4 regions of the Kitasatospora sp. NPDC089913 genome follow, and region 4 is predicted to be linked to each of the others. Evidence: riboswitches for the same ligand, from Rfam matches in the RefSeq annotation. Region 4 holds a riboswitch; each other region holds the start of a gene.
The links. A riboswitch is a leader RNA that binds a small molecule or an ion and turns the genes downstream of it on or off. The one in region 4 is predicted to bind cyclic di-AMP.
Positions count from the first base shown of each region.

Region 1: another riboswitch for cyclic di-AMP. It lies ahead of ACIPYS_RS33750 (M23 family metallopeptidase); the one in region 4 lies ahead of ACIPYS_RS17005 (peptidoglycan DD-metalloendopeptidase family protein).
Region 2: another riboswitch for cyclic di-AMP. It lies ahead of ACIPYS_RS02065 (NlpC/P60 family protein); the one in region 4 lies ahead of ACIPYS_RS17005 (peptidoglycan DD-metalloendopeptidase family protein).
Region 3: another riboswitch for cyclic di-AMP. It lies ahead of ACIPYS_RS30065 (family 16 glycosylhydrolase); the one in region 4 lies ahead of ACIPYS_RS17005 (peptidoglycan DD-metalloendopeptidase family protein).

Region 1 covers NZ_JBIVGI010000031.1:79,640-87,178, forward strand. The annotation lists gene ACIPYS_RS33725 (SpoIIE family protein phosphatase) at 1-2,332, opposite strand, end outside; tRNA gene ACIPYS_RS33730 (tRNA-Ile) at 2,524-2,597, shown strand; gene ACIPYS_RS33735 (TetR/AcrR family transcriptional regulator) at 2,756-3,322, opposite strand; gene ACIPYS_RS33740 (alpha/beta fold hydrolase) at 3,455-4,282, opposite strand; gene ACIPYS_RS33745 (YiaA/YiaB family inner membrane protein) at 4,388-4,678, opposite strand; cyclic di-AMP (ydaO/yuaA leader) riboswitch at 4,924-5,094, shown strand; gene ACIPYS_RS33750 (M23 family metallopeptidase) at 5,107-5,976, shown strand; gene ACIPYS_RS33755 (hypothetical protein) at 6,064-7,077, opposite strand; gene ACIPYS_RS33760 (GNAT family N-acetyltransferase) at 7,121-7,539, shown strand, end outside.
Region 2 covers NZ_JBIVGI010000001.1:456,978-464,516, forward strand. The annotation lists gene ACIPYS_RS02055 (NYN domain-containing protein) at 1-1,511, shown strand, start outside; gene ACIPYS_RS02060 (C40 family peptidase) at 1,724-2,767, shown strand; cyclic di-AMP (ydaO/yuaA leader) riboswitch at 3,111-3,263, shown strand; gene ACIPYS_RS02065 (NlpC/P60 family protein) at 3,274-4,428, shown strand; gene ACIPYS_RS02070 (C40 family peptidase) at 4,693-5,757, shown strand; gene ACIPYS_RS02075 (hypothetical protein) at 5,994-6,950, shown strand; gene ACIPYS_RS02080 (glycosyltransferase family 87 protein) at 7,026-7,539, opposite strand, start outside.
Region 3 covers NZ_JBIVGI010000024.1:128,067-135,605, forward strand. The annotation lists gene ACIPYS_RS30035 (carboxymuconolactone decarboxylase family protein) at 1-195, shown strand, start outside; gene ACIPYS_RS30040 (phosphotriesterase) at 192-1,112, shown strand; gene ACIPYS_RS30045 (SDR family NAD(P)-dependent oxidoreductase) at 1,153-1,917, opposite strand; gene ACIPYS_RS30050 (TetR family transcriptional regulator) at 2,055-2,675, shown strand; gene ACIPYS_RS30055 (esterase family protein) at 2,928-4,076, shown strand; gene ACIPYS_RS30060 (phenolic acid decarboxylase) at 4,141-4,470, opposite strand; cyclic di-AMP (ydaO/yuaA leader) riboswitch at 4,775-4,943, shown strand; gene ACIPYS_RS30065 (family 16 glycosylhydrolase) at 4,947-6,236, shown strand; gene ACIPYS_RS30070 (hypothetical protein) at 6,264-6,884, opposite strand; gene ACIPYS_RS30075 (IclR family transcriptional regulator) at 7,074-7,539, opposite strand, start outside.
Region 4 covers NZ_JBIVGI010000009.1:211,659-219,197, reverse strand. The annotation lists gene purB (adenylosuccinate lyase) at 1-546, shown strand, start outside; gene ACIPYS_RS17010 (MFS transporter) at 676-2,178, opposite strand; cyclic di-AMP (ydaO/yuaA leader) riboswitch at 2,490-2,653, shown strand; gene ACIPYS_RS17005 (peptidoglycan DD-metalloendopeptidase family protein) at 2,657-3,694, shown strand; gene ACIPYS_RS17000 (DUF2470 domain-containing protein) at 3,975-4,697, opposite strand; gene ACIPYS_RS16995 (RidA family protein) at 4,876-5,292, opposite strand; gene ACIPYS_RS16990 (IclR family transcriptional regulator) at 5,451-6,200, opposite strand; gene ACIPYS_RS16985 (sugar kinase) at 6,197-7,411, opposite strand.

The sequences.
Region 1 (7,539 bases), on a different contig from region 4:
CGCCGAGCATCCGGTGCACGGACTCGTCGTAGTCCTCCTCGCGGTCCTCCACCAGGCCGTCGGTGTAGGCGAGCAGCGTCTCGCCGGGCGGCAGGTACTCGACCGCCAGCGGGTACGGCCGCTCGGGAGCCACGCCCAGCGGAGGGCCGCCGGGGAGGTTCAGCTCCACCGCCCTGGCGTCCGCGGTGACCCGGACCGGCGCCGGGTGTCCGGCGCGGGCCGCCCGCACGGTGCCGTCGGCCGGGTCGAGGGTCAGGTACAGGCAGGTGGCGAACAGCTCGGTGTCCAGCTCGGTCAGCAGCCGGCTGGTCCGGGCGAGCGTGGCGGCCGGGTCGTGCCCGTCGGTCGCGTAGGCCCGCAGTCCGCTGCGCAACTGCCCCATCACCGCCGTGGCCTCGGCGTTGTGCCCCTGGACGTCCCCGATCACCAGCCCGATCCGGCCGTCCGGGAGCCGCAGCAGGTCGTACCAGTCGCCGCCGATCTGCATGCCCTCGGTGCTCGGCAGGTAGCGGGCGGCGCTGGCGATCCCGGGCAGCCGGGGCAGGGTGCGCGGCAGCATCGCCCGCTGCAGTTCGGTCGCCCGGTGGTGGTGGGTGTCGTAGAGCCGGGCCCGCTCCAGGGACTGGGCCAGGATGCCCGCGAACGAGGAGTAGAGGGTGCGGTCCTCGCGCCCGAACGCGCGCTCGGTGGCGAAGGTGATCAGACAGGAGCCGACCTGCCGGCCGGAGGCGATCAGCGGCAGCACCGCCCACGCGGCCGGGGCGAGCGGGCTGCCGGTCCCGCCGCCCGTCCCGTCGCCCTCGCCGCGGCCGGTCCCGCCGGCGGGACCGGCCGTCCGGTCGGCCCCGCGTCCGCGTCCGCGCCGGGCCGGCTCGCTGAACAGCGGGGCCGACCGGGCCAGGGCGCGCTGCATCACGCCCTCCGACAGGTCGGCCAGCCGGGTCAGCTCGGTACGCCGCTCGCCCCCGTAGACGGTGTGCGAGACGGGCAGCAGCCGCCCCTCGTCGACCAGGTCCAGCACGATGCCGGCCGCCCCGAAGGCGGGCCGGCAGATGTCGGTGACGGCCGTGGTGACGTCCCGGACGGTGACCGCCCGGGACAGTGCCCGGGTGAGAGCCAGCAGCAGTGCCGACCGGGCCCCGGCGGCGGAGGTGCCCTCGGTGGTGCCGGCGGGCTCCTGCCCGGGGCCGGACGGGGAGCCCGGGCCGGACGGCGCCGGGGACCGCCCGCCGGGCGCCCCGTCCCCGGGCGGGCGTTCGCCGGGGGTCCGGCCGTGGTCGAGATCGGCGATCAGGCCGGCGATCCGCACCGGGCGGCGGTGCACGTCCAGCATCACCTCGCCGGTCTCCTCGATCCGGATCACCCCGCCGCCCCGGCGCGGCACCCGGTAGCGGATCCGGTACGGGCCGCCGGTGGCGAGGGCCTCGGCCATGGCGGCCTGGACGTCCGGGAGGTCCTCGGGGTGGACCACGAGGTCCAGGGAGGGGGCGGGGGAGGTGCCGCCGCGCTCCGGCGCCGGCCGGCCGACCAGCCGCAGCGCCTGGGCGTCCCAGTGGGTCTCGCCGGTGACCAGATCCCGTTCGAAGGCCCCGTGCCCGGAGGCCCGGACGGCGAGCGAGAGCATCGAGTGGGCGGTCGCGGCGGCCGGATCGGCGGCGCCCGCGCACGGGCCGGGGCGCACCCCGTGCGCCGCACCCCGGTCCGGGCGCCCTCCGCGTCCCGGCTGCCCTTCGGGTTCCGGGTGCCCTCCGCCTCCCGGCTGCTCGCCGTGCCCCGGGTGCCCTCCGGTCCCGCCCGTTCCGCCGAGCGCCCCGGTGCCCGCCCTGGCGTGCTCCAGCAGGTGGCCGAGCCGGTGCCCGCAGGCGTCCGCGAGGGTCTCCAGCACGTCCAGGTCGCGCCGGGGGACCGTCCCCCGGTGGGCGAGGGCCAGGGCGAGGACGCCCAGCGGCCGGCCGTCGACGATCATCGGCAGGGTGGCGACGGCGACCATCCCGGTGCCCATCCCGGCGTTCCGGTTCGGATAGTCGGCGCTGGTGCGTTCGGGGCTCAGCAGATAGGGACGGCGCAGCCGCAGCGCCATCGCGGCGGGCAGGTCCCCGGCCGGGTCGACCACGCTGTAGCGCTCGTGGGCCCAGTCGGGCAGGCCGTGGGAGGCCGTGAGCCGGAGCATTCCGGTGGAGTCCAGCAGGTAGAGCGCCGAGCCCTCACCGGTGATCCAGCTCGGGCCCTCGGCGAGCACGGTGCCGAGCAGTTCGGCGGCGTCCGCGCAGCCCAGCAATAAGCGGACGCAGCGCATGGCACTGCGCGCGGTGGGGCTGCTGCGCGGGTCCACGGGGATGGCCGGCCTCTCCGGTGCCTTATGGGGCAGTTAATTCTTAATACCTTATTTCTTAATCGGGTGAGGGGAGAGTCGAACGGTGTGCCCCGGGAGCCCGGGGCGCCCGGTGTGCGTGGGGCCCCGCCGGGTCCGGTACCCTTCTCCGTACGACGTGCCGCCCTGGGGGCGGTGGGTCGTAACGGCGCGGGGCTATAGCTCAGACGGTTAGAGCGCTTCCCTGATAAGGAAGAGGCCACAGGTTCAAGTCCTGTTAGCCCCACACCAGTCCGAAGGGCCCGGAGCAGTGCGCTCCGGGCCCTTCGGCGTTCCCGCCCGGACGGCCCCCGGCGCCCACCCCCCGGGACCCCGCCGTCCTCGCCGTCCCCACCGCCCTGTCGCTCCGTGCCCGCTCCGTGCCCGCTCCGGACCCGTCCGGGCTCAGCGGGGCCAGCCGCGCAGTCCGGCGGTCAGTACGGTGATCATCCGCTCCTGGGTCTCCCCGAGGTCCTCGGCGAGCTGGAAGGCGCCGGCCGTCGACAGCGCCGCGAAGCCGTGGGCCAGCGAGCGGAACGTGCGGGCCGCGTGGATCGCCTCGGAACCCTCCAGCCCGTACCCGCGGAGCACCGCGACGATCACCCCGACCAGCCGGGCGGCTGCGTTCGACAGGTCCTCGTCCGGCCGCGGGGCCTGCGGCAGCGCGGCGTACCGGTGCGGGCGCTCGGTGGCGTAGGCGTGGTAGGCCCGCAGGACGGCGGCGACCGCCTCGTCCCCGCTCCGGCCGAGCGCCGCCCCGGCGAGCCGGTCGGCCAGTTCCTCGGTGACCCGGACGGCGACCAGCCGGCGCAGTTCGGCCAGTCCGCCGCTGACGTGCTTGTAGAGCGAGGGGGTGGCGACCTTGGCGCGGGCGGCGACGGCGGCCAGGGTGAGGGCCTCGGGACCCTGCTCGTCGATGAGGGCGAGGGCGTGGTCGACGACCTGCTCGGGGGTGAGTCCGACTCGGGGCATCGGGGGTCTCCTGGTGGGCGCGGCGGGCGTGGTGGGCGTGGTGGATCGGTGGAGGGGGCGGCGCTGGACGGCGGCGGCCGGGCGGAGGGCGCGTGCGGTCCCAGGCGATCGGGCGATCGAGCGATCGAGCGGTCAGGCGAGCTCGGCGAGGAAGCCCAGCAGGGCGTCGGCGGTGGCCTCCGGGTGGTCGGCCATCGGGTAGTGCCCGGCGCCCTCGACCATCACCTTGCGTGCCCCGAGCGCGGCGGCCTGCCGGTCGGCGACCAGCTCCGGGTCGCCGAAGTCGGGGTCCTCGGAACCCATCACCACCAGCGCCGGGCAGCGCACGGCCGAGGTCCAGCCGAGGGGCGAGGAGTCGCCGTGCACATAGCCCCGGGTGGCGGCCCGCCGGCCCGGGGTGCGCAGCGCGGAGACCAGCCCGGCCACGTACTCCTCGTGGTCGGCGGGCTTGGGGCCGGGGAAGGCGGCCCTGCGCAGGTAGAGCCCCCAGAACGCGGGCGAGCGCACCAGCAGCGCGCCCATCGCCCGGACCACCGTCCGCTGCAGGGCGGTGGGCGGCACGTTCTCGACGAAGGCGTCGATCAGGACGATCCCGGCGACCCGCTCCGGGGCGTCCCCGGCGGCTCCGACCACGCTGGCGCCGGTGTAGGAGTTGCCCGCCAGGACGGCCCGGTCGATGCCCAGGTGGTCCAGCAGGGCGAGCACGTCGCCGGCGATCGCGGCGGGGGAGTAGTCGTCCCAGTGGATCGAGGAGTCACCGAAGCCGCGCAGGTCCATGGTGATCACCCGGCGGCCGGCGGCGGTCAGCAGCGGGCGCAGGTGCCGGTACGCGGCCCGGCTGTCGAGCATCCCGGGGAGCAGGACGACGGGGGTGCCGTCGCCGCGCCCGGTGTCGTCGAAGGCGATCCGGCCACCGGGGAGGTCGAGGTAGCGGGTGGCGGGGGCGATGGTGCCGTTCATGGGAGCCTCCTCGGGCGGTCGTCGGCGAGTGCCGATAGCCATAAAGCTAAGGCTAATAGCCTTAGCCGTCAAGCCCTCCCGAGCGGCGGTCCGCGCCCGGGCCGGTCAGACTCCCTCCACCTTGAACGGGTCGTGCTCGGTCAGCAGCTTGTCCAGCCGGGCCTGGTCGACCCTGGTGACGAGATCGGTGGTCTCCTGCCGGTCCCGGACCACCTTGGCCAGGGTGAACGCCGAGGTGACCGTCCAGAGCAGGCCGACGGCGAGGAAGGCCCTGGTCCACGGCTCGACCGGCAGGTAGGCGATCCCGGCGCCGAGGGCGGTGCCGGAGAGGGCGAAGGACAGGACGGCCTGGATGTAGTAGGCGGCCGTGGTGCGTGACTGCATCGGTGCGCTCATGGCGCCCAGAATGGCCGCGCGGCTCCGGCCGCACATGAGTAGTCGTACTCAGATGGGAGCCCGTTCGTTGACGTCCTCTCACGTTCGGTAGTGTCAGGTGTCATCAAACGTCACAAATCGCCCATCGGACCGCGCAGCGTCCGATCCGTGTCCGGTCGTCATCAACGGATGGCTTGGAATCGGGGGGCTCTCGGATTAACGTTTGATAACGCAGCGCGGACCGCAACGCCGTACCCAGACGGCACCGTGCGCCGTCGCCTAATCCCGCCGGCCGGCCTCCGGGCAGGCCATGGGAGCCGGGGAACCATGTTCCTTGGGGTGAATCGGCAGGGTCGGGGCATCGCCCGGACCCAGCCGTAGGAGACCTTCCTGCTCCGAACCCGTCAGCTAACCCGGTAGGCGCGAAGGAAGGAAAGGAGCGCGCCTCCGTGGCGTCGACGCACACCCAGGCACACCCGTCCGGGTCCTCCACCGGCACCCAGCTGCTCGACCACCCCGGCCCGTTCGCCGGCCACGGTCCCTTCGGCGGCCCCGCCGACGAGAGCGCCCCGCCGGCCGCCGACACCAGCCGGCACCGGATGCCCCGTCAGACCCGCGGCACCGCGCCGCTGCTCGGCGTCACCGCCGTCGCCGCCACCCTGGGCGCGACCGGCTTCGCCTCCGCCACCCCGGCCGCCGCGCCCGCCGTGGAGACCCCCGACGAGACCCCGGTCGCGCTGTCCGCCGACCCCGGCCTCGCGCTCGCCGCCCGGATCCAGCAGCAGGCCGACAGCCAGCGCACCGCCGCCGAGGAGACCGCCAGGGTCCAGGCCGCCCAGGAGGCCGAGGCCAAGCGCGCCGCCCAGGTCGCCCAGCAGGAGCAGGCCCGGCGCACCGCCGAGGAGGCCGAGAAGGCCAAGCTCGCCGCCATCAAGCTGCCGGTCCGCGACTACCGGCTCTCCGCCCACTACGGCCAGAGCGCGCGCTACTGGGCGCACCTGCACACCGGCCTCGACTTCGCCGCCGACCAGGGCGAACCCGTCTACGCGGTCGGCCAGGGCACCATCACCTCGGCCGGCTGGGCCGGCGCCTACGGCTACCGGATCGTCGAGACCCTGCCCGACGGCACCGAGATCTGGTACTGCCACCTCTCCTCGATCATCAAGGGCTCCGGCAAGGTCCTCCCCGGCCAGCAGATCGGCAAGGTCGGCGCCACCGGCAACGTCACCGGCGCCCACCTGCACGTCGAGGTCCGCCCCGGCGGCGGAGCCCCGGTCGACCCGGAGACCTGGTTCGAGCAGCGCGGCGTCACCCCCTGACGCCGTCTTCCTGACCCGGCTCCCCCGAGCACGACGAGGGGCCCCGGCCGCACGGCGGCTCCAGGGGCCCCTCGCCGTGTTCCGCGCCTACTCCGGCGCCCGCTCGTCGCCGTCCGTGTCCGCGTCCGGGGCCGCGTACCCGTCGCCGTCCGTGTCCGCGTACCCGTCCGCCGGTTCGTCGCCGTCCGTCTCCGTGAACCCGTCGCCGTCCGCCCGCTCCTCCGCCCAGGCCGCGTCCAGCCCGGCCAGATAGGCGTCGATCTCCGCTGGCCCCGGCTCCGGCGCCAGCTCCGGGAACTCCGCCACCAGCAGCTCCGGCAGCCCCGGCACCGTCCAGGTCCCGGCCAGCTCCAGCGCCGCCAGCGCCGCGGCCTCCTCGAACGCCCCGAAGTCCCCGGCCAGCTCCTCCGGCATCGGCCGGCCCAGCGCCGTCAGCTCGGCCAGGTTCCGGTAGCTGCGCCGCATCAGCCCCTGCTCCAGCAGCCGCCGCGCGCCGTCCGTGGCCATCCCGACCGCCAGCGTCCGGCCGCCGGCCTCCCAGCCCCCGTCGTCCACCGGGTCCAGCACGCCGTCCGCCTCCAGCGCCGCGAACGACGCCAGCCGCTCCTCCTCCGGCAGCCCCCGGAACCCCTCCAGCCAGGCCCGCACCGCCTCCCCGTCGGCGGTGTCCACCCCGGCCGCGCGCAGCAGCAGCGTGTACAGCCGGGGCCAGGTCACCAGGTCGGCCCGGCGCAGCAGTCCGGCCGCCACCTCGCCCTGCCACTCGGCCTCCGCGTGCAGCCGCTCCTGCCGCTTGGCGTTCAGCCGCTTCGCCGCCCGCCGGTGGTCGATCAGCAGCCGCACCGCCGCGCCGTACGCCAGCGGGTCCTGCCCCGGCTCCGGCTGGACGTACAGGTACAGGCGCTCGTACAACAGGTGCTCCACCGCGGCGGAGGTGAGTTCGGGCCAGCCGTCGTGCATCCTGCCCTCGCCCAGCTCCAGCAGCGCCAGCACCGCCCGCAGCGGGCTCTCGGCGACCGGCTCGCGGCCCTCCGCCTCCGCCCAGGCGAGCAGCTCGGCGGCCTTGGTGCGCGGGGCGAGCCGCAGGTCTTCGTCTTCCATAACCACGAACCGTAACCGCTGGTCGCGGGTAGGGTCGGGAGCCATGGTCCCCGTTCGACTCACCGGTGCCCGGCTTGCCGTGCGCGAGTTCCACCACACCCCCGAGGACGTGGCCGCGCTGCACGCCGTGTTCGGCGACCCGGAGGCCACCCGCTACCTCCCGTTCGCCCCGCGCGACCTCGAGACCTGTGCCGACCAGGTCGCCCAGTTCGTCGAGGAGGCCGAGAAGGAGCACCGGGAGGTCTACCGGCTCGCCGTCACCCGCCTTTCCGACGCCGACGACCCGGCCCGCGCCGTCCCGATCGGCAACGCCGCGCTCGGTCTCGTCCCGTTCGGCGCCGCCACCATCGGCTACGCGCTGCGCCGCGACGTCTGGGGTTCCGGCTACGCGGGCGAGCTGGTCGCCCTGCTGCGCGACTTCGCCTTCGGCCCGCTCGGCGTGCACCGGCTGGAGGCCCGGGT
Region 2 (7,539 bases), on a different contig from region 4:
GGCCGCAGGGGCGGCAGCCCGCTGTGGACGCGCAGGCGCCGGACGCGGCAGTGGCCGCCCCCTCCGGCGCCGGGGCCCCGGCGGAGGCGCCCGCGGGCGAGGAGTCCGGCGCCGGTGAGGAGCCGGCGGCAGCGGACGGCGGAGCGGGCGGCCCGGACCCGTCGGCGGGACCGGACGGGCCGGAGGTGTCGGGGCCGGTCGCCGAGACGCTGGACCGGCCGCTCCCGGAGGGGGTGCGCCGGCGGGTGGTCGGTCTGGCCTCCGACGCGCTCGGCGGTCTGCCGCTCGGCGAACTGCCCCAGTCGCTGCGCCAGTACGCCAAGTTCACCCCCGCCCGCCGGGCCAAGTACGCGGCGACCGCGCTGGCCGCGGCGCTGGAGGCGGAGCCGGCCTTCCGGGTGCGGATAGCGGAGCGGCTGCGGCTGGGTCAGCCGGACCTGGTCCGGGCCCTGGAGGCGGGCACCGTGCCGGGCGCCGCCGACCCGATGGACGTGGCGGCGGCCGCCTACCTGGTGCGCTCCGCCGGGTGGAGCCGGCTGGTCGCGGAGGCCGGCGACGAGGCCGAGCGGGCCGGCACCGAGGGCGCGGTCGCCGAGGCGACCCGGCTGGTCGAGAAGCTGCAGGCGGAGCTGGCCGAGCTGCGGGCCGCGGCGCGGTCCGACCTGGAGCGGCAGCGGGCCGAGTCGGAGGACGTCCGCAAGGAGGCCGAGTCGCTGCGCCGGCGGCTGCGTTCGCTGGAGAGCGACACCCGGCGGGCCCAGGCGGAGACCCGGAAGGTCGCCGCCGAGCTGGAGGCGGTCAGGACGCAGGCGGCGGCCGAGCGCGGCGCGGCGGAGACCGAGGCGCGGCGGCTGCGGCACCGGGTCACGGAGCTGGAGAACTCCGCCGAGCAGGGCCGGCGCTCTGCCCGGGAGGGGCGCGGCGTCGAGGACATGCGGCTGCGGCTGCTGCTGGACACCGTGCTCCAGTCGGCCCAGGGCCTCCAGCGGGAGCTGGCGCTGCCGGTCTCCCAGATCCGCCCGGCGGACCTGGTGGAGGCGGTGGTGCCGGGTTCGGCCTCGCCGCACGACGTGGCGCGGCGCGGGCTGGCCGAGGACGACCCGGCGCTGCTGGACCAGCTGCTGGCGATCCCGCAGGTCCATCTGGTGGTGGACGGCTACAACGTCACCAAGACGGGCTATCCGACGCTGCCGCTGGAGCAGCAGCGGATCCGGCTGCTGGGCGGACTGGCGATGCTGGCGCAGCGCACCCAGGCGGAGGTCACCTGCGTGTTCGACGGCCAGGACCTCGACGTGCCGGTGATCATGGCGCCGCCGCGCGGGGTGCGGGTGCGGTTCAGCCGGACCGGCGAGACGGCGGACGAGCTGATCCGCCGGCTGGTCCGGGCGGAGCCGCAGGGCCGCCCGGTGGTGGTGGTGTCGGCGGACAAGGAGGTCGCGGACGGCGTGCGGAAGGCCGGCGCGCGCCCCGTCGCCTCGGTGCTGCTGCTGAACCGGCTGGCCCGTCCGTAGGTCCCGCGCGGCGCGGGCCGACGGCAATGACGGCTGGTCAGCGCCGGGATTGCGGTCTTGTGCGGGTTTCGTGAAGTCCGGGTGCGGGCGGCAGGTTCACGCAATCGTGGGAGTGGCGCGAAACGTGGATCTTCACTAGGGTCTGGCGTCAAACCTATTTTCCGGATTCTCACCCCAACGGGTGAGGCCATTGGAAGAAGGAGCCGGTCCTCTTGGCCTCCCACCGCCGTCCCAAGCAGCCGAGCCGCGCGCGGGTCTCCGTGCTCACCGCGGCCGCTGCGACCGCGGTCGCTCTCTCCGCCCAGGTCGCCGCCCACGCAGCGCCGAGCCCGTCGCCGAAGAAGGACGACGTCAAGGCGCAGATCGACCAGCTGAACGAGGAGGCCGAGCAGGCCACCGAGCGGTACAACGGCGCCAAGGAGCGGGCCGACCAGCTGCGCAAGCAGGCGGACCAGCTCCAGGACCAGGTCGCGCGCGGCCAGGAGCAGATGACCCAGCTTCAGTCGGGGCTGGCCGCGGTGGCGGGCGAGCAGTACCGCACCGGCGGCATCGACCCGTCCGTCCAGCTGATGCTGTCCTCCGACCCGTCCGGGTACCTGGACAAGGCCTCCAGCGTGCAGCAGGCCAGCTCCAGCCAGGCCGAGGCGCTCAAGGGGCTGCAGGACCAGCAGCGCCGGCTCGACCAGCAGAAGGCCGAGGCCGCCGCCGTGCTGGCCTCGCTGGACAGCACCACCAAGGACCTGAACCAGTCCAAGACCGAGGTCGGCAAGAAGCTCCGCGAGGCGCAGGAGCTGCTGAACTCGCTCAGCGCCGCCGACCGCGCGGCCGTCAAGGCGGCGCAGCAGCAGTCCGACCGCGCCTCGCGCGGCAGCGAGCGCACCGACCCGGCCAGCCTGCCCCAGGCCAGTGGCATGGCGGGGTCGGCCGTCGCCAACGCGATGAGCAAGCAGGGTTCCCCGTACGGCTGGGGCGACGTCGGCCCGAACACCTTCGACTGCTCCGGCCTGATGGTCTGGTCCTACGCCAAGGCCGGCGTCTCGCTGCCGCGCACCTCGCAGGCGCAGGCCAACTACGGCAGCCGGGTGCCGTCCCTCGCCGAGGCGCAGCCGGGCGACCTGATCATCTACCGCGCCGACCGCAGCCACGTCGGTATGTACATCGGCAACGGCATGGTGGTGCACGCGCCGCACACCGGTGACGTGGTGAAGGTGATGAAGGCCGACGCCATGCCGATCAACGCGATCCGCCGGGTCTGACGCTCCGCCACGACACCCCCGGGGGCGGTTTCCGGCCCCTGTGATCAGCGCCACCCCCGACCGGGGGTGGCGTTGGGGTTTGGGTCGGGCATTAGGCCGTCCAGGTGGAAATGATCAGCCTGATGTGGGGATGTGATCACACTCGGTCATATTCACAAAGGAACTTGGGTATTCTTCTGGCTTTTTTCTGACAAGGATTTGAACGGATCACGGATCTGTTACTAGGGTCGTGCTTCGAACCTCGCACAGTCGATCACCCAGCCTGGGTGGCGGTGGGGTTCGCCGCCGAGTTCGCGAAGCAGCCGGGCGGGGCCGCAGGTGCCCGCCCGAACCAGACCCAGCAGTCGGGGGTCCGCTGTGGAGCGGAGCCGGGGAACCACGTTCCTCCGGGGTGAATCGGCGCCAGGTCGGCCGCTCGCGCGGACGGTGAGGCGTCGTAGGGCACGCTTCCGCCCGAACCCGTCAGCTCACCCGGTAGGCGGATGAGGAAGAAGGAGTCCGCCTTCGTGGCGTCCCATCGTCGTCCCAAGCCCGCCGGCCGCACCCGGGTCTCGATCATGACCGGTCTCGCCGCCGCTGCCGTCGCCCTCTCCGCGCAGTCCGGCGCCCACGCCGACCCCGCGCCGACCAAGGACCAGGTCAAGGAGCAGGTCGACCAGCTCAACGAGCAGGCCGAGGTCGCGACCGAGAAGTACAACGGCGCCCAGGCCAAGCAGCAGGAGCTGCAGAAGCAGGTCGCCGAGCTGCAGGACAAGGTGGCCCGCCAGCAGGCCGTGGTGACGGAGGCCCAGGGCGGCCTCTCCGAGATCGCCGGCGAGCAGTACCGCACCGGCGGCATATCGCAGACCGTCCAGCTGATGCTGTCCGCCAGCCCGGACAACTTCCTCAGCCAGGCCGACGCCCTCAACCAGGCCGGCTCCACCCAGTCCGGCGCGCTGAAGGAGCTCCAGGAGCAGCAGCGCAGGCTCGACCAGGACCGCACCGAGACCCAGACCAAGCTCGGTGAGCTGGAGTCCACCACCCAGCAGCTGAAGACCTCCAAGGACGAGGTCCAGGGCAAGCTGGCGAAGGCCCAGCAGCTGCTCAACACGCTCACCGAGCAGGAGCGCCAGGCCCTGCGCGCGGCCGAGGAGAAGGCCGCCGCCGAGGCCAAGGCCAAGGCGGACGCCGCCAAGGCCGAGGCCGCCAAGGTCGCCAAGGCCAAGGCGGACGCCGAGCGCGCCACCCGCGACACCAGCCGCAGCGACCTGAGCTCCCCGGCTCCCGCCGCCTCGGCGCCCGCCAAGCCGGCCGCGCCGGCCGCCAACGGCTCGCGCGCCGCCGCCGCGATCGCCGCCGCCGAGAGCAAGCTCGGCGCCCCGTACGTCTACGGCGCCACCGGCCCGAACTCCTTCGACTGCTCCGGCCTCACCGGCTGGGCGTACGCCCAGGCGGGTGTGTCGCTGCCGCGCACCTCGCAGGAGCAGGCCAACGCCGGGACCCGGATCGGCTCGGACATCTCCCAGGCCCAGCCCGGCGATCTGGTGATCTTCTACGGCGACCGCCACCACGTCGGCATCTACGTCGGCGGCGGCCAGGTCATCCACGCCCCGAAGCCGGGCGCGTCGGTCCGCTACGAGTCGGCGTCCAACATGCCGGTCAACACCATCGTGCGCCTCTGACCCCCGGGTCGGCAGAATCCCGGCAGGCCCGGTCTCCCCGAGGGGAGGCCGGGCCTGCGGCTTTGCCCCCGGTCGTCGCCCGGTCGCCGGAAGGCCCGGTGGGCGAACCGGTCTGATGTCCGATCGGTGACCGAATATTCGGGTTCGGAGGGGTTTGGAAACGGTTGCCCTGACTCGCTAACGTCTGCCACCGGATGCCCGCTTCGACAGCCGACCGGTCCGGTGCGGCGGCGGGTCCGGGCCCAGGATCGGAGCCGACGTCGAATGACCGCGCACCGCCGTTCCCCGCTGTCAGGTGCTCACACGCTCGCCCGGGCGCTGGTGCTCACCGCGGCGGCCACCACCGCGCTGGGCGTGGCGACCGGCGGCACCGCGCAGGCGGCTCCCGGCGCGCCCGACGCCCCGGCGAACCGCAAGGACGTCAAGGCCCAGGTCGAGCAGCTCTACGACGAGGCCGAGCAGGCCTCGGAGCGCTTCAACGCCGCCCAGGAGGCCCAGCAGCGGCTCCAGCACGAGACCGGCACGCTCCAGCAGCAGATCGCCGTCTCCCAGGACGAGCTCAACCAGCTGCGCGGCGACCTCGCCACCGTGGCCGGCGCGGAGTACCGGGGCGGCGGCATGGCGCAGACCGTCCAGCTGATGCTCTCCACCGACCCGGAGGGCTACCTCTCCCGGGCCCGCACCCTCGACCAGGCCGCCGAGCGGCAGAACGAGACCCTGCACGAGGTGCTGGGCCGTCAGCGGGTGCTCGACCAGCGCCGGGCCGAGGCCTCGGCGAAGCTCGCCGAGCTGGAACAGACCCGCAAGGCGCTGGCCGACGGCAAGCAGCAGATCCAGCAGCGGCTCGCCAGGGCGCAGCGGCTGCTCAACAGCCTCGGCGCCACCGAACGCGCCCGGCTCGCCGCCCAGGACGCCCGCGAGGCCGAGCAGCGCGCCACCCGCGGCACCGACCGGCTCGACCTCGGCACCACCCCGCCCGCCTCCGAACGCGGCGGCGCCGCGCTGGCCGCCGCGGTGCGGATGATCGGCTCGCCCTACGTCTACGGATCCACCGGGCCCAAGGCGTTCGACTGCTCCGGTCTGATGTACTACAGCTGGCGGCAGGCGGGAGTGACCCTGCCGCGCACCTCGCAGGCCCAGGCGTACGCCGGCCGGCGGGTCGGCATCTCCGAAGCACGGCCGGGAGACCTGGTGATCTTCTACCGGGACATGCACCACGTCGGGATGTACGCCGGCGGCGGGGTGATCGTGCACGCCCCCTACCCGGGTGCCCGGGTGCGCTACGAGAGCGTCAACGCCATGCCGGTCTCGGGGGTGATCCGGCTCTGAGCCGCCCGGACCGTGCCGGCGGCCGAGGCCCGTCCCGGCGCACCGCCCTGCTGCTCGCGGCCGGCGGCCTCGCCCAGCTGTCGCTGCCCGGCGCCGTCCCCGCGCGGCCCGCCGCGGCGGCCTCGGACGAGTACGCCGAGGTCTCGGCGCTGCTCGCCGGGCGGGCCCGGACGCTGGGCGAGGGGCCGCCCCCGCTGCCGCTGCGCGCCGACTACCGGAACCTGCTGCTCGGCCCGGTGGACCGGGCCGGGCGGTCCACCGCCACCGCCGAACTGACCGTCACGGTGACCGGGTACGACGAGCGGCCGGTGGTGCACCCGCGCCGGCTGACGCTGCTGCGCACCGCCGCCGGCCGGCGGATCGAACGCGAGGAGGCCGCCGGGGGGCCGCCGCCGCTGTGGGACCTCGGCCCGGTCGGGGCCGCCGCCGGGGCGCGCTGCCTGGTGCTCGGGGTGGACGACGTGGACGGCGCGGACGGCGCGGGGCAGGCCGCGCGCGCGGCGGCGGCCGCCGTCGGCGACCGGGCGGTGTCCGCCGTCGAGGCGCTCTGGGGCAGCGCCTGGGCGGGTCGGCTGCTGCTCGAACTGCCCGCCACGGGGGAGCAGTTCGCGCGGCTGCTGGCGGACGACCGGCCCGGCTGGTCGGACCTCGCCGCGGTCACCGTCTCGGCGCCCGGCGCGCCCCTGCACGCCCCGGCCGACCGGGTGCTGGTCAACCCCGGGGTGTTCGCGCGGCTGAGCGACTTCGGCCGGCAGGTGGTGGTGACCCACGAGGCGGTGCACGTGGCGACCCGGGCCGACACCCGGGCCTGGACCCCGCTCTGGCTGTCCGAGGGGGTCGCCGACTGGACCGGCTACCGCGACTCCGGGCGCTCGGCCCGGCAGATCGCGCCGGAGCTGGCCCGGGACGTCACGGCCGGACGGCTGCCCGCCGCGCTGCCCGCGGACGCCGCGCTCACGGCCGGCGGGGAAGGCCTGGCACAGGCCTACGAGCAGTCCTGGCTGGCCTGCGACCTGATCGCCCGCCGGTACGGCCCGCAGCGCCTGGTGGCGCTCTACCGGGCCGTCGGCGCGGCCGCCCCCGGCGCGGACCGGGAGGCGTGGCTGGACGGGCTGTTCCGGGACCGGCTGGGCCTCGGGCTGGACGGGTTCACCCGCCTCTGGCTGGCCGAGGTCCGGGCCCTGGCGGGCTGAGTTCCGGGCCCCGGCGGGACGGGGCGCCCCGGCGGACGCCGGGCCGCGTCCGCCCCGGGTGCGGCCTCGTCCCGGTCAGCGCCGTTCGCCGGGCGCGGCCGGCGCCGCGGGCCGGTCCATGCCGTCCAGCAGGTCCTGCTCGTACGCGATGCCCGGCCGCACCGAGAACGAGACGGCCGGCACCGGCTCGGCGCGGGGCAGCACCACGGTGGCCGGCACCCGGTCGGTGCGCCGGGTCGAGCGCCAGAGCCGGACGCAGGACAGCACGGTCGCGACCAGCAGCAGCACGTTGCGGGCGGTCAGGACGGCGATCGCGCCGGGCCTGCTGGCGACCACGTCGCCGAAGACCAGCGGGAACTCCACCAGCGTCAGCGGGGTCGCGGCCAGGATCAGCAGCGCCACCGGCCGCTGGCTGGTGCCGCGCACGGTCAGGCAGACCGCCGCCGCGCCGACCAGCCAGACCAGGTACTGCGGGCTGATCACCCGGCTGGTCACGGTGAAGATCAGCAGTGCGGCGAGCGCCGCGTCGTACATGGTGGCGGCGTTGCGCCGGCGCGCGGTGAACCGCCAGAGCAGCAGCCAGCCGAAG
Region 3 (7,539 bases), on a different contig from region 4:
CTGCGGATCGGCCTGACCAGGACGGAGGTCACCGAGGTCCTGGTCCACCTCGCGCCCTACGTCGGCGTGCCGAAGGCCCTGGCCGGACTGCGCGTCGCCGCCGCCGTCTTCACCGAGGCCGAGGCCGAGGCCGAGACGGAAGCGGAAGCGGCCGCCGCCGCAGAGGCACCCGGGCCCGCGGGGGCGGCGGAGTGAACGCGCCCGGCGTCCGGGTCCGCACCGTCCTCGGCGACCTCGATCCGGCCGAACTCGGCGTCTGCGACGCCCACGACCACCTCTTCCTGCGCAGCCCCAGGCTGCCGGGGGAGGAACTGGACGATCCCGCCGCCGCCGAGGAGGTGCTGCGGGGCTTCGCGGCCGCCGGCGGCCGGGCGTTCGTCCAGTGGACGCCGGCCGGGATGGGGCGGCGGGCCGACGCACTGCCCGGGCTGTCCCGGGCGACCGGGGTCCACCTGGTCGCGGCCACCGGGCTGCACCAGGCGGTGCACTACGACCCGGCGGAACTCGAGCGGCGGTACGAGGGGCTGGCGGACTTCTTCATCGCCGAGCTGACCACCGGGCTGCGGGGTGCTCCCGAGGGTGTCCGCGCCGGACTGGTCAAGGTGGCGGGCGACTACCACGGCCTCGGCCCGCACTCCCGGCGGGTGATGGCGGCGGCCGCCGAGGCGCACCACGCCACCGGCGCGCCGATCGCGGTGCACCACGAACTCGGCACCGCCGCAGCCGAGGTGCTCGATCTGCTCTGCGAACGCCACGGTGTGCCACCCGAGCGGGTGGTCCTCGGACACCTCAACCGGTTCCCGGACCTCCGGCTGCACCGCGAACTGGCCGCCCGTGGCGCCTTCGTGGCCCTGGACGGCCCCTCGCGGGCCAACCACGCGACCGACCACCACCTGTTCGACACGGTGGCGGCCCTGGTCGAGGCCGGGTACGGCGACCAGGTGCTGCTCGGCGGCGACACCACCACCCGTACCGCCCGTTCCTCCCCCGGGCCGACGCACCTGCTCACCGCCCTGGCGCCCCGGCTGGCCCGGGCGTTCGGCCCCGAGGTCCCGCACGGCATCCTCACCGCCAACCCGGCCCGGGCGTTCGCGGCGGGGTGGCGGGGCTGACCCCTGCCACCCCACCGCGAACGCCCGGAGCCCGACGGCGTCACATGTGGGTGCCGCCGTCGATCCGCAGCTCGGTCCCGGTGACGAACGCGCCGTCGTCCGAGGCGAGCATGGCGATCACACCGGCGACGGTCTCCGGCCCGGCGAAGCCCTGCCCGAGCGCGGGCGAGAGCTTGGCGAGCAGGCCGAGGTCCGCGTCCGCCGGCAGGCCCGGGTTGTTGGTCATGCCGCTGTCGATGCTGCCCGGCGCGACGCACACCGCGCGCAGCCCCTGCTTCGCGTACTCGGCGGCGATCGCGTGGGTGAACGACTGGATGCCGCCCTTGGTCGCGGCGTAGGCGGCCATGTAGGGGTGGGCGAAGGCGGCGGAGGTGGAGCTGAAGTTCACCACCACGCCCTTGCCGCCCGCGAGCAGCGCGGGCAGCGCCTCCCGGGTCATCAGGAAGGTGCCGGTCAGGTTGACCGCCACGATCCTGTTCCAGAGGTCCAGACCGGTCTCGTGGGTGTGGGCGGAGCGCAGGATGCCGGCCGCGTTGACCAGCACGTCCAGGCCGCCGAGCGCGGCGACCGCCCCGGCCACGACGGTCCGTACGGCGGCCTCGTCCGACACGTCCAGCACCGCCGTGCTGAGGCGGTCGGCCGTGCCGTCGGCAGTGGCGCGGTCCAGGGTGGACTTCAGGCCGTCCTCGTCGACGTCGACGGCGACGACCCGGCCGCCCTCGGCGAGGATCCGGTGCACGGTGGCCCGGCCGATGCCCGAGCCGCCGCCGGTGATCAGGACGTTCCGTCCGTCGAAGCGCTCCATGGTGGTTCTCCGTTCCGTTCGTGGTCTCTCGACCTCGCCGACACGGTACGCCTAAATGGCATGTCGTGCCAAAAAGTCTCGACATGCCGAATCGACGTGGGATGTCACCGATCCCTTCGTCCGCGTACGCTGTGCCCGTGACCGGACGTCCGACCCTGAACCAGCGCCGCCGCGAGAGCACCCGGCTGGAGATCGCCCAGGCCGCGGCCGAGCTGTTCGCCGCCCGCGGGGCCGAGGCGACCACCGCCGAGGAGATCGCCACCGCCTCCGGCATCTCGCTGCGCACCTTCTACCGCTACTTCTCGGAGAAGGAGGACGCCGTCGCCCCGCTGCTCGCGGCCGGCGGCGAACGCTGGGTGCGGCTGTTCACGGAGAGCGCCTCCGACCTGCCGGTCCGCGAGGCGCTGGAGCGTTCGGCGGCGGAGTCCCTGAGCCCGTCCGACGCGCCCGCCGTCGAGGCGCTGCGCTGGACCCGCGACCTGCTGCGCGACCCCCGGCTGGCCACGGTCTGGCAGCGGGTGCACGCCGACTCCGAGGAGCGGCTGCGGGCCGCGATCGCCGACCGCTGCCCGCCCGGTACCGACGTGCTGGAGATCCGGCTCGCCGCAGCCGCCGCCACCGCCGCGATCCGGGTCGCACTGGAGCAGTGGGCGCGCTCCGGCGCCCCGGCCACCGGCCCCGGTTCGCCGCGCGAGCTCGGTGCCCGCTGCATGCGCGAACTCACCGCGGGCCTCGACCTGTGGACCCGCGTCAACTGAGGTGGCCTCCGTCACCCCCCGTCGCGGCGGTCGCGGCAGGGGCCGGAAGCACACCCCCGCGGCCTGCTTCTCCTCCTCAAGGCCGATGGCGTCACCGCTGGTCGGCGGGGGTGGCGGCGGCTGCCGAGCGGCTAGGCTGGGTGGCCGCGCCTCGGCGACGGTGCCCCGCTGCGGACGGGGGAACCGGGGCGGCCCTCCCGGGTGTCCTTCCCCCGGGGGCGGGGGAGTACGAGGCGTGGGAGCGAACACGACATGGGTCTGACGAGCCACAAGGTGCTGGCACTGACCGTTCTGGTCGCCGTCGCGGCGATGGTCGGGACGGTCTGGCTGTGGCCGAGACTGTCGAAGAAGAGCTGGAAGGCCGTGCTCGGCCGGATCGGCGCCCTGCTCGCCACCCAGCTGGCGGTGCTCGCCGCGCTCGGCCTGGTCGCCAACAACTACTTCGCGTTCTACAGCAGCTGGGACGACCTGCTGGGCACCGGGGACAGCGGGCCGGTCGTCATCCACAACAAGGTGGACGCCTCCGGCCGGCTGCGCGTCGAGACCATCGGCCACGCCGAGGTGCAGGGCGGCGGGGCGCTCGGCCGCGACCGCGACAAGTCCGGCGAGATCCGCGAGGTCCGCATCGACGGCGCCACCACCCGGCTCTCCACCGAGGGCTACGTCTACCTGCCGCCGCAGTACTTCCAGCCCGAGTACGAGCAGAAGCAGTTCCCGGTCCTGGTGGTCAGCACCGGCTTCCCCGGCATCGCCAAGAACCTCGTCACCCGCCTCAACTACCCGGGCGCGGCGCTGAAGCTGCTGCAGGAGGGGCGGATGCAGCCGACCGTGCTGGTGCTGGTGCGCCCCTCGCCCGCGCTGCCGCAGGACACCGAGTGCGAGGACGTCCCCAACGGCGCGCAGACCGACGCCTACTTCGCCAAGGACGTGCCCTCGGCGATCCAGGCCACCTACCGGGTCTCCGCCGATCCGAGGGCCTGGGCGTTCATGGGCAACTCCACCGGCGGCTACTGCGCGCTCAAGCTGGCGATGCGCCACCCCGACGTCTACCCGACCGCCGTCTCGCTCTCCGGCTACTACCAGGCGGCCGACGACCCGAGCACCGGCGACCTCTACAACGGCAGCGAACAGCGCCGCAACGAGGCCGACCTGATGTGGCGTCTCAAGAACCTGCCGCAGCCCGCGATCTCCGTGCTGCTGGCCGGCACCCGGGAGGGCGACGGCAACTACCGGCGCGAGACCGAGGCGTTCGTGGCCGCCACCCGCAGCCCGATGAAGGTCTCCTACAGCATGCTGGAGACCGGCGGCCACAACTTCGAGACCTGGAGCAAGCTGCTCCCGTCCTCACTGGAGTGGATCTCCCAGCGCCTGACCGTCCCGGCCGCGAGCCCGTCGGCCTGACCGGCGCGGCGGCGGGGCCGTCGGCCCGACCGGCACGGCCGGGTGTCCGCGCGGGCGCAGGCGCTCAGACCACCTGCTCCAGGGTGCCGGTGTGCAGCTCGCCGACCCGGCCGCCCTCGCCCTCGTACGTCCAGAACGCGCGGACCGTCATCCGGGCCAGATCCATCACGTGGCTCACGGTGATGCCGCTCACCTCGGTCCAGCTGACGAAGTAGACCTGCGGGCCGACCTCGGCGACGTGCAGGGAGACGTCCTCCCACTGGCCCGCCGATTCGCCGAGGCCCTCCCAGCGCAGCCGCTTGCCGTCGGCCGAGTAGGCGTTGCGGAAGGCCGCGCCGTTGTCGACCCGGAACAGGAAGGTACGGCCGGCGAAGGCGGGCAGGGACGCGGTCATGGTGGGGCGGGTCTCCTCGTCTCTGGACGTGCTGTCGTGGTGCTCGCTGCGCCCCGGACGGTTCCGGACGCGGATGGATCTCCAACCTATCCGACCACCCCGCCTCCGTGGCGCACTTTCCCCGTCGGACCCGCCACCACGGCCACCCGGAACCACCGTCCGGGGGCCCGGCGCTGCGGTGTGAGCTGCGCGACAACCACCCCCGGAATGTTGTCCGTGCGCGGACGGCCTGCCTAGCCTGCAGGAGCTTCCGCCGCAGCGGAGCCCCGCCGTCGGGACGCCGAGTCCCGTCCACCCGCCGGCCGGCAGTCGAGCACCACAGCGGACGGGAGCGGGGGACCCAGGTCAGTGCCCGGCCGCGCGCGGATCGTGCGTGTGCGTCGAGGCTAGGGGTGAAGCCGCTCTCCGGACGGCCGGGCAACCTCAGCGCCCGAACCCGACAGCTCACCTCGTAGGCGTCGCAGAGGACCACTGCCATGCCCACTGCCTCCCCGCAGCCCCCTCGGCCTGCCCGGAACCCGGGCCTCCTCGCCCGACGTCCGGCCGCCCGCCACGCCCGTCCCTCCCGCCGGGGCCGCACCGCGGCCCTCGCCGCCACCGGGGCGCTCGCCGTCACCGGTGCCGGACTGCTCGGCCTCCCCGCCGTGACCGGCGCCCAGGCCGCCGCCCTGCCGACCGTCACCCAGGACAAGCTGGCCCCGGCCACGATGGTCGCCGGCAAGGCGACGGCCGCCTCGCTCACGCTGCACTCCTCGTCCTGCTTCACCGCGAAGACCGTCGGCGTCGGCGTGCGCGACGCGGCCGGGCGCAACCTCGACTTCCCCGGCAACCGGAGCAACGTCCAGGTCTGCCCCGCCGGTCTGTCGATCACCACCGGTACCCGGACGCTGGCGGCCGGCACCTACACCCAGTTCGGCTTCTGGCAGGACAGCACCGGTGCCTGGCACAACCTGCCCTCCCGCCAGCTCGTCGTCTCGGCCGCCACCCCGACGCCGACCCCCACCCCGACCCCCACCCCGACGCCGACCCCGACCCCGACCCCGACGCCCACCACCCCCGGCACGGGCGCCCCGGTCGCGGGCAAGAAGCTGACCTGGTCCGACGACTTCGACAGCCTCGCCCTCGGCTCCCGCTGGACCGCCGACCGGAGCAGCTCCTACCACTACGGCGACCACAACCCGAACGACAACAAGCTCGACTGGCTGAACAAGAACAACGTCGCCGTCTCCGGCGGCGTCGCCACCTTCACCGCCAGGCCGGGCAGCCACACGCTGGAGAACGGCAAGCAGGCCTGGGACACCGGGCTGCTCACCACGGAGTACTCCAGCGAGGGCTTCAAGGTGAAGACCGGGGACTACATCGAGACCCGGGTCAAGCTCCCGGCCGGCACCGGCGCCTGGCCGGCGCTGTGGACGTGGAACAGCACCAGCGGCACCCACGGGGAGATCGACTCCTTCGAGTACCACAGCGACAACCCGAACCTGCTGGAGCTGACCAACCACATCAACCCGGGCCACCTGTACTACACCGACGCCAAGGCGATCGCCAAGGACGGCTGGGTCACCATCGGCACCCACTACGGCGCCGCCTCGGTCGACTGGTACGTCAACGGCACCAAGGTGTTCTCCGACGGCAAGGGCGTCGGCGCCGGCTGGACGGCGTACCCGATCCTCAACCTGTCCCTGAGCGCGGGGAACTACCACCCCGCGCCCTCGGGCACCACGCCGATCACCTTCGCGGCGGACTACGTCCGGGTGTACCGGTAACAACGGCCACCGCTCCGGGGCCGACGGTCAGGCGATCGGCCTCGGAGCGGTGGTCTCGACGACCTCGATCTCGAACGGCTGCCGGTTGTTCGCCTCGTTCCGGTCGTCGTCGCCGCGCACCGCGACGTAGCCGCCCTTCAGCGTGCCGAGCGGGACGTCGGGCTTCAGCCGGAGCGGGATCAGCGCCGTCGCGCTGCGGAACTTCGGCAGTCCGGCCGGGAAGGTGCAGCGCACCCGGTGGCCGTTCTGGAACTCGGAGCAGTTCTCCGGGAAGAACGGCCCCTCGGCCGTGACCCCCTCGGGCAGGGTGACCACCACGGTGAACGGCGAGGCGGTCCGGTCCGGGCCGAGGTTGCCGACGAAGGCGTGCAGGGTGGTGGTGCCGCCGGGCGCGGCCGGGTCCGGGTCGATCCGGACGACGTAGAGGTCGGAGTCCGAGTGCCTGGCCGCGGCCGGGTCGGCGTTGGCGCCCGGCTCCGCGGCGCCGGGGTCACCGGCCCCCGGCGCCGGGGCGCTCGCCCCGGGCGCGGGCGCCTTGTCGTCCGGCGGACAGACCGCCCCGGCCTGTCCGGCGGCCAGCACCGCCACCGTGCACCCCGTCGCCAACGACCTGCCGAGAAGCCTTCGAACGGAACCGCTGCGGGTCATCGCCGCTCACCCTGCCCTTCGTGTCCGGCCGGCCCGCGCCGTCGCGGGCCGCGTCCGGACCAGCGTCGCCGACCGGTCCGCCGGGGCCGGACGACCCGCTCCCGGACGGCTCGAAGGGGCCCTCGAACGGGTGAACGTCCGGGCGTGTCGCCGTGCCGACGGACCGTCGGGGAGTCGGCACCGGGCTCGTCAGGGAGCCAGCACCTGGCCCAGCCGGGCCGCGATCCCGTGCATCACCGGCACCAGCGACGCCGCGCCGGCCTGCTCCTCCAGCGCCCTGATCCGGGCCTCCGGGCCGGAGACGGACAGCGCCGTCGGGGTCGGCGCGCCGGGGACGGCCAGGGCGATGCAGCGCACGCCGATCTCCTGCTCCTGGTCGTCGACCACGTAGCCGCGCTCGCGCGCCTCGGCGAGCTGCGCCATCAGCTCCTGCGGGTCGGTGACGGTGTGCGGGGTGTGCGCGGGCAGCGGGTTGGGGCCGAGGACGGCGCGCGCCTCCTCGTCGGGCAGCTGCGCCAACAGCGCCTTGCCGACGCCGGTGCAGTGCGGCTGCACCCGGCGGCCGACCTCGGTGAACATCCGCATCGAGCGCCGCGACTGCACCTGCCCGACGTAGACCACCTCGCCGCCCTCCAGGACCGCCAGGTTGGCGGTC
Region 4 (7,539 bases):
GTCAACGGCCTCGCCGTGATCCTGCGCGGCTACGCGTCGATGACCGGCGAGCTGGCCGGCGACCAGTGGAACGAGGGTGACGTCTCCTGCTCGGTGGTCCGCCGGGTCGCGCTGCCGGACGCCTTCTTCGCGTTCGACGGCCTGCTGGAGACCTTCCTGACCGTCCTCGACGAGTTCGGCGCCTTCCCCGCCGTGGTCGAGGCGGAGCTGGACCGCTACCTGCCGTTCCTGGCCACCACCAAGGTGCTGATGGGCGCGGTGCGCGCGGGCGTCGGCCGGGAGACCGGGCACGAGGTGATCAAGGAGCACGCCGTCGCCTCCGCGCTCGCGATGCGCGCCGGCGCCCGGGAGAACGAGCTGCTGGACCGGCTGGCGAACGACGACCGGATCCCGCTGGACCGGGCCGGGCTGGACGCGCTGCTGGCCGACCGGCTGTCCTTCACCGGTGCGGCCGGTGCCCAGGTCGCCGAGGTCGTCCGCCAGGTCGAGGCCGTCGCGGCCGCGTACCCGGAGGCCGCCAAGTACGCGCCGGGCGACATCCTCTGACGGTTGTCCACCCCGGTCACCGGGCCCCGTCGCCGTTCGGGCGGCGGGGCCCTCGGCGTGTTCGGGGGTCCGGGCTTCCGCCGGCGGGGTCCAGCCCTGTTCGGGGGTCCGGGCTTCCGCCGACGGGGCTCAGCCCTGTTCCGGGGCCGAGTGGCCGGGGTCGAGCGGCGGGGCGTTGGTGCCGCAGGCGTAGCGGCAGTCCGGTTCGGCCACCGGGTGGTGGTCCTCCGGGGCCAGGACGTTGCCGTGGACGGTGGCCAGAGCCGTGAGTCCGCCCGCCACGAGCAGCCCGGCGCAGATCAGCATCGCGGTGCGGAAGGCGGAGTCGACCGCCGAGGGCACCTGGTAGGCGTCGCCGCTCAGACCCGCGAGCGAGGGCAGCGCGGCGACCGCCAGCAGACCGGCCGCCCGGGCCGCGGCGTTGTTGACCCCGCTCGCGATGCCCGCGTGCCGCACCTCGACCGCCGCCAGCACGGTCGCGGTCAGCGGTGCCACCAGCAGCACCATCCCGCTCCCCATCACCGCGACGGCGGGCAGTACGTCCGTCCAGTAGGAGGCGTCGGGCCCGATCCGCAGCATCAGCAGCACGCCCGCCGCGCACAGCAGCGGGCCGACGGTGAGCGGCAGCCGCGGGCCGATCCGCTTGCCCAGCCGCCCCGCCCGGGCGGAGAGCGCCAGCATGATCACGGTGATCGGCACCAGGGCGAGTCCGGAGACCAGCGGGGAGAAGCCGGAGACGATCTGCAGCTGCACGACCAGCAGGAAGAAGACTCCGCTGAACGCCGCGTACACGGCGAGGGTGACCAGGTTGACGGCGGTGAACAGCCGTGAGGAGAACAGTCCCAGCGGCAGCATCGGCTCCGGGGTGCGGCGCTCGACCAGGACGAAGGCGGCGCCGAGCAGGAGCCCGGCCGTGCCGGTGACCCAGACGGTGGCGGAGAGACCGCTCCCGGCGGCGGTCAGCGCATAGGTGATCGAGCCGAGCGCGAGGGCGGCCAGGACCGCGCCGAGCACGTCGAAGCGCCCGGTCGAGCTCTCGTCCCGGCTCTCCGGGACGTGCCGGGCCGCGACCGCGATCACCGTCGCGGCCAGCGGCAGGTTCAGCAGGAAGATCCAGCGCCAGCCCGGGCCGTCCACCAGCCAGCCGCCGAGGAACGGGCCCACCGCCGCCGACACCCCGCCGAGGCCGGACCAGAGGCCGACCGCCGCCGAGCGGTCGTCCGGACGGAACACCGCCTGGAGCATCGCCAGCGAGCCGGGGGTGAGCAGCGCCCCGCCGATGCCCTGCACGGCACGGGCCGCGATCAGCACCTCGATGGTCGGCGCGGCGGCGCAGGCGGCCGAGGCGACGGCGAACCAGACGACGCCCAGCAGGAAGATCCGGCGCCGCCCGTACCGGTCGCCGAGCGCGCCACCGAGCAGGATCAGGCCCGCCAGGGTGAGCAGATAGGCGTTCAGCGTCCATTGCAGGGCGTCGAGCCGGGCGTCGAGATCGGTGCCGATCCGGGGCAGTGCGACGTTCACGACGGTTCCGTCGAGCATCGCCATGCTGGAGCCGAGCACGGTCGCCAGAAGTACCCAGCGTCCCTGTGCGGTGCCCAACCGCAGGGTGCCGGCATCGGTGGTGGTCACGGCCCATGGTGGGGCTCGTGGGGCCGACGTGACAAGGGTCACCGGGGGTGTGTCGGAGATGTCCGTTCCGTGAGTGATCGTGTGCGCACTGATGACGACATCGGCGCAGGGTGGCGGATCACGTGCACTCGGTGAATGGATTGTGCGCTTACTGTGCATGCCTTTCATGCGGAGCGTCACGGTGTTCCGGACTTTGGTCCCGGGTTCCGGAGATCGACATTGCTTCACCCGAACGGATGGGTTTTAGTTCAGCGACCGCCCGGCGTCAGCCCGGGTGGCCACCGGGTGGAACGCCTAGTCCTGCCGCTGCCCGGTGGTTCGCAACGAACTCTGTACGGCAGGAGCGGGGGACCCACAGGTAAGTCGCCGGACCCGAATTGACGGTCCGGCTTGGGGTGAAGCCGCATTTCTCTGCGGCCGGGCAACTCCAGCCCGAACCCGACAGCTCACCTCGCAGGCGTCGGAGAGGACAGCTTCCATGCCCGCACAGGCTCGTCGTATCGCCATGCCCCGCGCCGTCCGCATCGGCATCGCCACCGCCGTCACCGGCGCCGCGTTCGCCCTCCCGCTGGTGACCACCGTCACCGCCCAGGCCCACGAGGCCCCGGCCGCCGGGCACACGCACCAGAGCAGCACCTGGACCGGCGCCGCCAGCGTCGACGCCGCCCCGGCCGCTGCCGAGAACGCCCCGGCTGCCCCGGCCGCTCCCGCCGCCGAGGCCGCTCCGGCCGACTACAAGGTCGTCGGTGGGGACACCCTGTCGAAGATCGCCGACGCGAAGAACGTCGAGGGTGGCTGGAAGGCGCTGTTCGAGCACAACCGCTCGGTCATCGGTGCCAACCCGAACCTCATCTTCCCGGGTCAGCAGCTCGCGCTCGGCGCCAAGGCCGCCGAGGCCGCCAAGCCGGCCGCTCCGGCCGAGGCCGCCAAGCCGGCCGCCCCCGCCGCCAAGGCGCAGGCCTCGCAGGACTCGGCGAAGCCGGCCAAGCCGACCGCTCCGGCCGAGAAGCCGGCCGCTCCGGCCGCCAAGCCCGCCGCCAAGCCGGCCGTTCAGGCCGTCGTCGCCCCGGTCGCGAAGCCGGCCGCTCCGGCCCCGGCCGCCGCCACCTCCGGCTTCTTCGCCCCGCTGGCCAACCCGAAGCTCGGCACCGCCTACGGTGTGGCCGGCTCGATGTGGGCCTCCGGCCACCACACCGGCGCCGACTTCGTCGCTGCCACCGGCACCCCGCTGCGCGCCGTCGCGGCCGGCACCGTGGTGAAGGCCGGCAACGGCGGCGCCTACGGCAACGAGGTCGAGATCAAGCTCGCCGACGGCAAGTACGCCGAGTACGCGCACCTGTCCTCGATCGGCGTCTCGATCGGTCAGACCGTCACCGCCGGCCAGCAGATCGGCCTCTCCGGTGCGACCGGCAACGTGACCGGCCCGCACCTGCACTTCGAGATCCGCACCGGTTCGGAGTACGGCTCGGACATCGACCCGATCGCCTACCTGCGGGCGCACGGCGTCGCGATCTGACCTTCGGTCGGATCATCTGCCACCGCCGGGTGCGGGGCGAAACGACCTCCCGGAATGGTCATGTCGGGTGACCGCTGGACCGGGTGGACGCCGCACCCGAGTGGATTGACGGGCGCGGGACACGCCCGTCCTGCCGGCCGGCCCGGCTCACGAGAACTCTCTCGTGGGCCGGGCCGGCCGTCGTTGTGGCGGGGTTCGAGGGTGGGGAGGAGCGGGGCGGTGATAACCGATATGGGGTCAGTTTCGCTGGCGGGCGGGCTGGTTCGTGCATCCGCCGGGTTCAGGACCGGTGGGTGGCCGGCTCCTGCTCGGCGGCGGACAGCAGTTGGTGCACCCGGTGGCCGAACTCGTCCGCGTCGCGGGCCGGTTCGATGAAGACCAGGCGGACGTCACGGTGGCCGTGCGGGTGGTCCAGGCGGAGCACCAGGCCGTACCGGTCGAGCGCGAGCGGGCGGACCTCGGGGCGGTCGGCGAGCAGCGCCGGGTCGAGCAGCCGGGTGAGCACGGCGAGCGCGTCGGGGTGGTCGTCGGCCAGGTGGGTGAGCAGTCCGGCCTCGTAGCGGGCCAGCGGGTCGGGGGCGGCCGCCGCGAGGTCGGCGCCGGTGATCGCGGTGGTGCCGTACGGGGTCGAGAGCACGGCGTGCGCGACGTCCAGGCGCAGGTGCACGCTGAGGCCGTCGTCGGCGAGGTGGGCGAGGTGGAGCCGGCCGGCCAGGGTGAGCCGCCCGCGCACCCGGTCGCGCACGGCCACCGGGGCGATGTCGGTGAGGTCGAGCACGACGGCGAGGCCGTCCTGCTCGCGGGCGGCGGCGGAGGTCACCGGGGAGTCGAGCGGCGCGCGCAGCCGCAGCCGGGAGCCGTGCACCGAGACGGGGGTGGAGAGTTCGTGCTGCTCGCCGCCGGCGCGGATGACCACCGAGGAGGTGGCGGTCAGCAGGCTGCCGATGCGTTCGGCGGCGGTGGGCTCGGGAATCTCGGCATCGTGCTGCGGGTGCGGACTCATGGGATCGGGACCTCCGGCGGACGAGCTGACCTTGTAGTTAGGTGAGCCTAACCTAATCATTGGAGGGGGAGAGGGCAAGGTGTCGTCGGGGTGGGGCGGAACCGGCCATGCGCGAAGGGCCCCGACCCGGCTTGTGTGCCGGGGCCGGGGCCCTTGCGGTGCGGGCGGTGCGCGCGGGTCAGGCGACGACCGCCTGGGCGTCGATCTCGACCAGCATCGGCTCCTGCGGGAGCTCGCAGAAGATCGTGGTCCGGCAGGGCTTCACGCCGCCCGGCGGGATGTTCTCCTCGATGAACTCGGCGTAGACCTCGTTCATCAGCGGGAAGTCGGCGCGCTTGGTGAGGTACACGCGGAACATCACCACGTCCTCGACGGTCGCGCCGCCCGCCTCGACGATCGCCTTGACGTTCTCCAGGGTGCGGCGGGTCTGTGCCTTCACGTCGCCGTGGTGGAGGTACTCGCCGGTGGCGGGGTCCTGCGGGCCCTGGCCGGACACCTGGAGGATCGGGCCCTTGCGGACGCCCTGGGAGAACATCCAGGCCGGGGCGGGGGCGCCGTCGGTACGGATCTCGGTCTTGTCGTTCTGGACGCTCATGCGTGCTCGCTTCCTCGGTGGGGTGGGTGGTGCTGTGGTGCTGTGGTGCGTGCTTCGGGGCTTTCGGGCCTTCGGGCTTGGTGGTGCGGGGTGCGGGGTGCGGGGTGCGGGGTGGTCGGGGGTGCGGCGGGGTGCGGGGTGCGGCAGGTACGGGGTGGTCAGTGGCGCGGGGGCTGGCCGCAGTCGGCGGAGATCGCCCGTGCGGTGGCGAGCAGTTGGGGCAGCAGCTCCAGCACCTGCTCGTAGGGGAGCACGACGTCCGGGACGGAGATCGAGGCGGCGGCGACCACTCGGCCGCTGGCGTCGCGGATCGGCGCGGCCACGCAGTTGATGAACGACTCGTGCTCGGCGTGGTCCTGCGCCCAGCCCTGGGCAGCGACCTTCTCCAGCTCGGCCAGCAGCGCCTCGGGCGTGGTGAGGGTGCGCGCGGTGTGCGGGGTGAAGTCGATGCCGGCCACCACCCGCCGCCGTTCGGGCGCGGGCAGGTCGGCGAGCAGCACCTTGGACACCGCGGCGCTGTGCAGCGCGGCCCGGAGGCCGATCCGCGAGTACATCCGCACCGGGTGCCGGGAGTCGTACTTGTCGATGTAGACCACCTCGCCACCCTCGTACGCGGCCAGGTGCACGGTCTGGCCGGTGCCGGCGTTGAGTTCGGCGAGGTACGGTGCGGCGATCCGGCGGACCCCGCGCTGTTCCAGGGCGAGCCCCGAGAGCGCGAACAGGCCGGCGCCCAGGTGGTAGCGGTATCCGGCGTCGCGGTAGACGAACCGTTCCTCCTCGAGGCTCTGCAGCAGTCGGAGCACGGTCGTCTTGTGCACACCGAGCACCTCGGCCAACTGGTCGAGGGAGCGCTCGCCCTCGCCGAGTTCGGCGAGGATGCGCAGGGCGCGGGTGACGGTCTGGCTCATGGCGCTCCAAGGGCCGGGGTGGCGGCCGGTCGAGGGTCGGGGGCACCGCCCCCCGGTACGACGGGCGCGGAGCGGTCGGTGGGGGAGGCGGACGCGGTGGTGCGGGAAGCGGTGGTGCGGGAGGCGGTCGGCGGGAGGGGCGGCGGGTCGTCGGGGGCGGCGTACGTGCTGGTGAGCGCTCCGGGGAGCACAGGGGACACGATGCCATCCGCCGACACCCGGGTGGCCGCCCAGGCCTCGGGTGAGGCGTCGAGCAGGGCGCCGACCACCGGGGCGGGCGGCAGTTCGGCCTGGTCCCCGTGGGTCGTCAGCGCGCAGGCGGCGCTCAGATGGCCCAGCCGCAGGCGGCGCCGCTGGTCGAGTCCACGAACGGTGCCGGCCAGGTAGCCGGCCGCGAAGGCGTCGCCCGCTCCGGTCGCCTCGACCACCTCGACCGTCAGGGCCGGTTCGGCGACGGTGGTGCCGTCGCGCCCGATCGCGGTGACCAGCCGGGCCTCGTCCTTGACCACGACGGTGGCCGGCGACGGGAAGAGGCGGCGCAGCGCGTGCGGGTCCCCGGTGCCGAAGGCGGCCTCGGCCTCGTCCGCGCCGAGCAGGAGCAGGTCGGCCGCGTCCAGCAGGGGCGGCAGCACCGAGAGGTCGCGGTCGCGCCAGAGCGCCGGACGCCAGTTGAGGTCGAAGCTGACCAGTCGGTCGGAGCGGCGCTCCGCCAGCAGCGTGCGGAGCAGCGCGAGGCAGTCGTCGGAGAGCGCGGCGGTGATGCCGGACAGGTGGAGCAGCCGGGCCCCGGCCAGCAGGCGGGCGGCGGCCGGGTCGTCCAGCAGTGCGGGGGAGAGGGCGGCCGCCGCCGAGCCGCGCCGGTGGTAGTGCAACCGGCTCCGCCCCGGGCCCAGGTCGTGGCGGTCGCCGGTGGTTCCGCCGACCTCCTTGAGGTAGACGCCGGTCGGGCGGTGCGGGTCGACGGCGACGGCGGAGACGTCCACCCCGCGGGCGGTCAGTTCGCCGAGGAGGCGGCGGCCGAAGCCGTCGTCGCCGACCCGGCTGATCCAGGCGCTCGGCACGCCCAGGGCGGCCAGGGCACCGGCGACGTTGGACTCGGCGCCGCCGACGGCGAGCCGGAAGTTCTCCACGGACTCCAGCGGGCCCGCGCGGTCGGGGAGGAGCACGGCCATCGATTCGCCCACGCAGACGGCCAGGGGTGTGGGGGGCACGGGGGGCGGTGGGGGTGTCGGGGAAGTGGTGGGCGCCGGGGGTGCGGTGGGTGCCGGTGCCCGGGGCGGTGCCGGCTCCGGCTCCGGCGTCGGGGCGGCCGGTGTGCGGGGCGGTTCGGCCGTCGGAT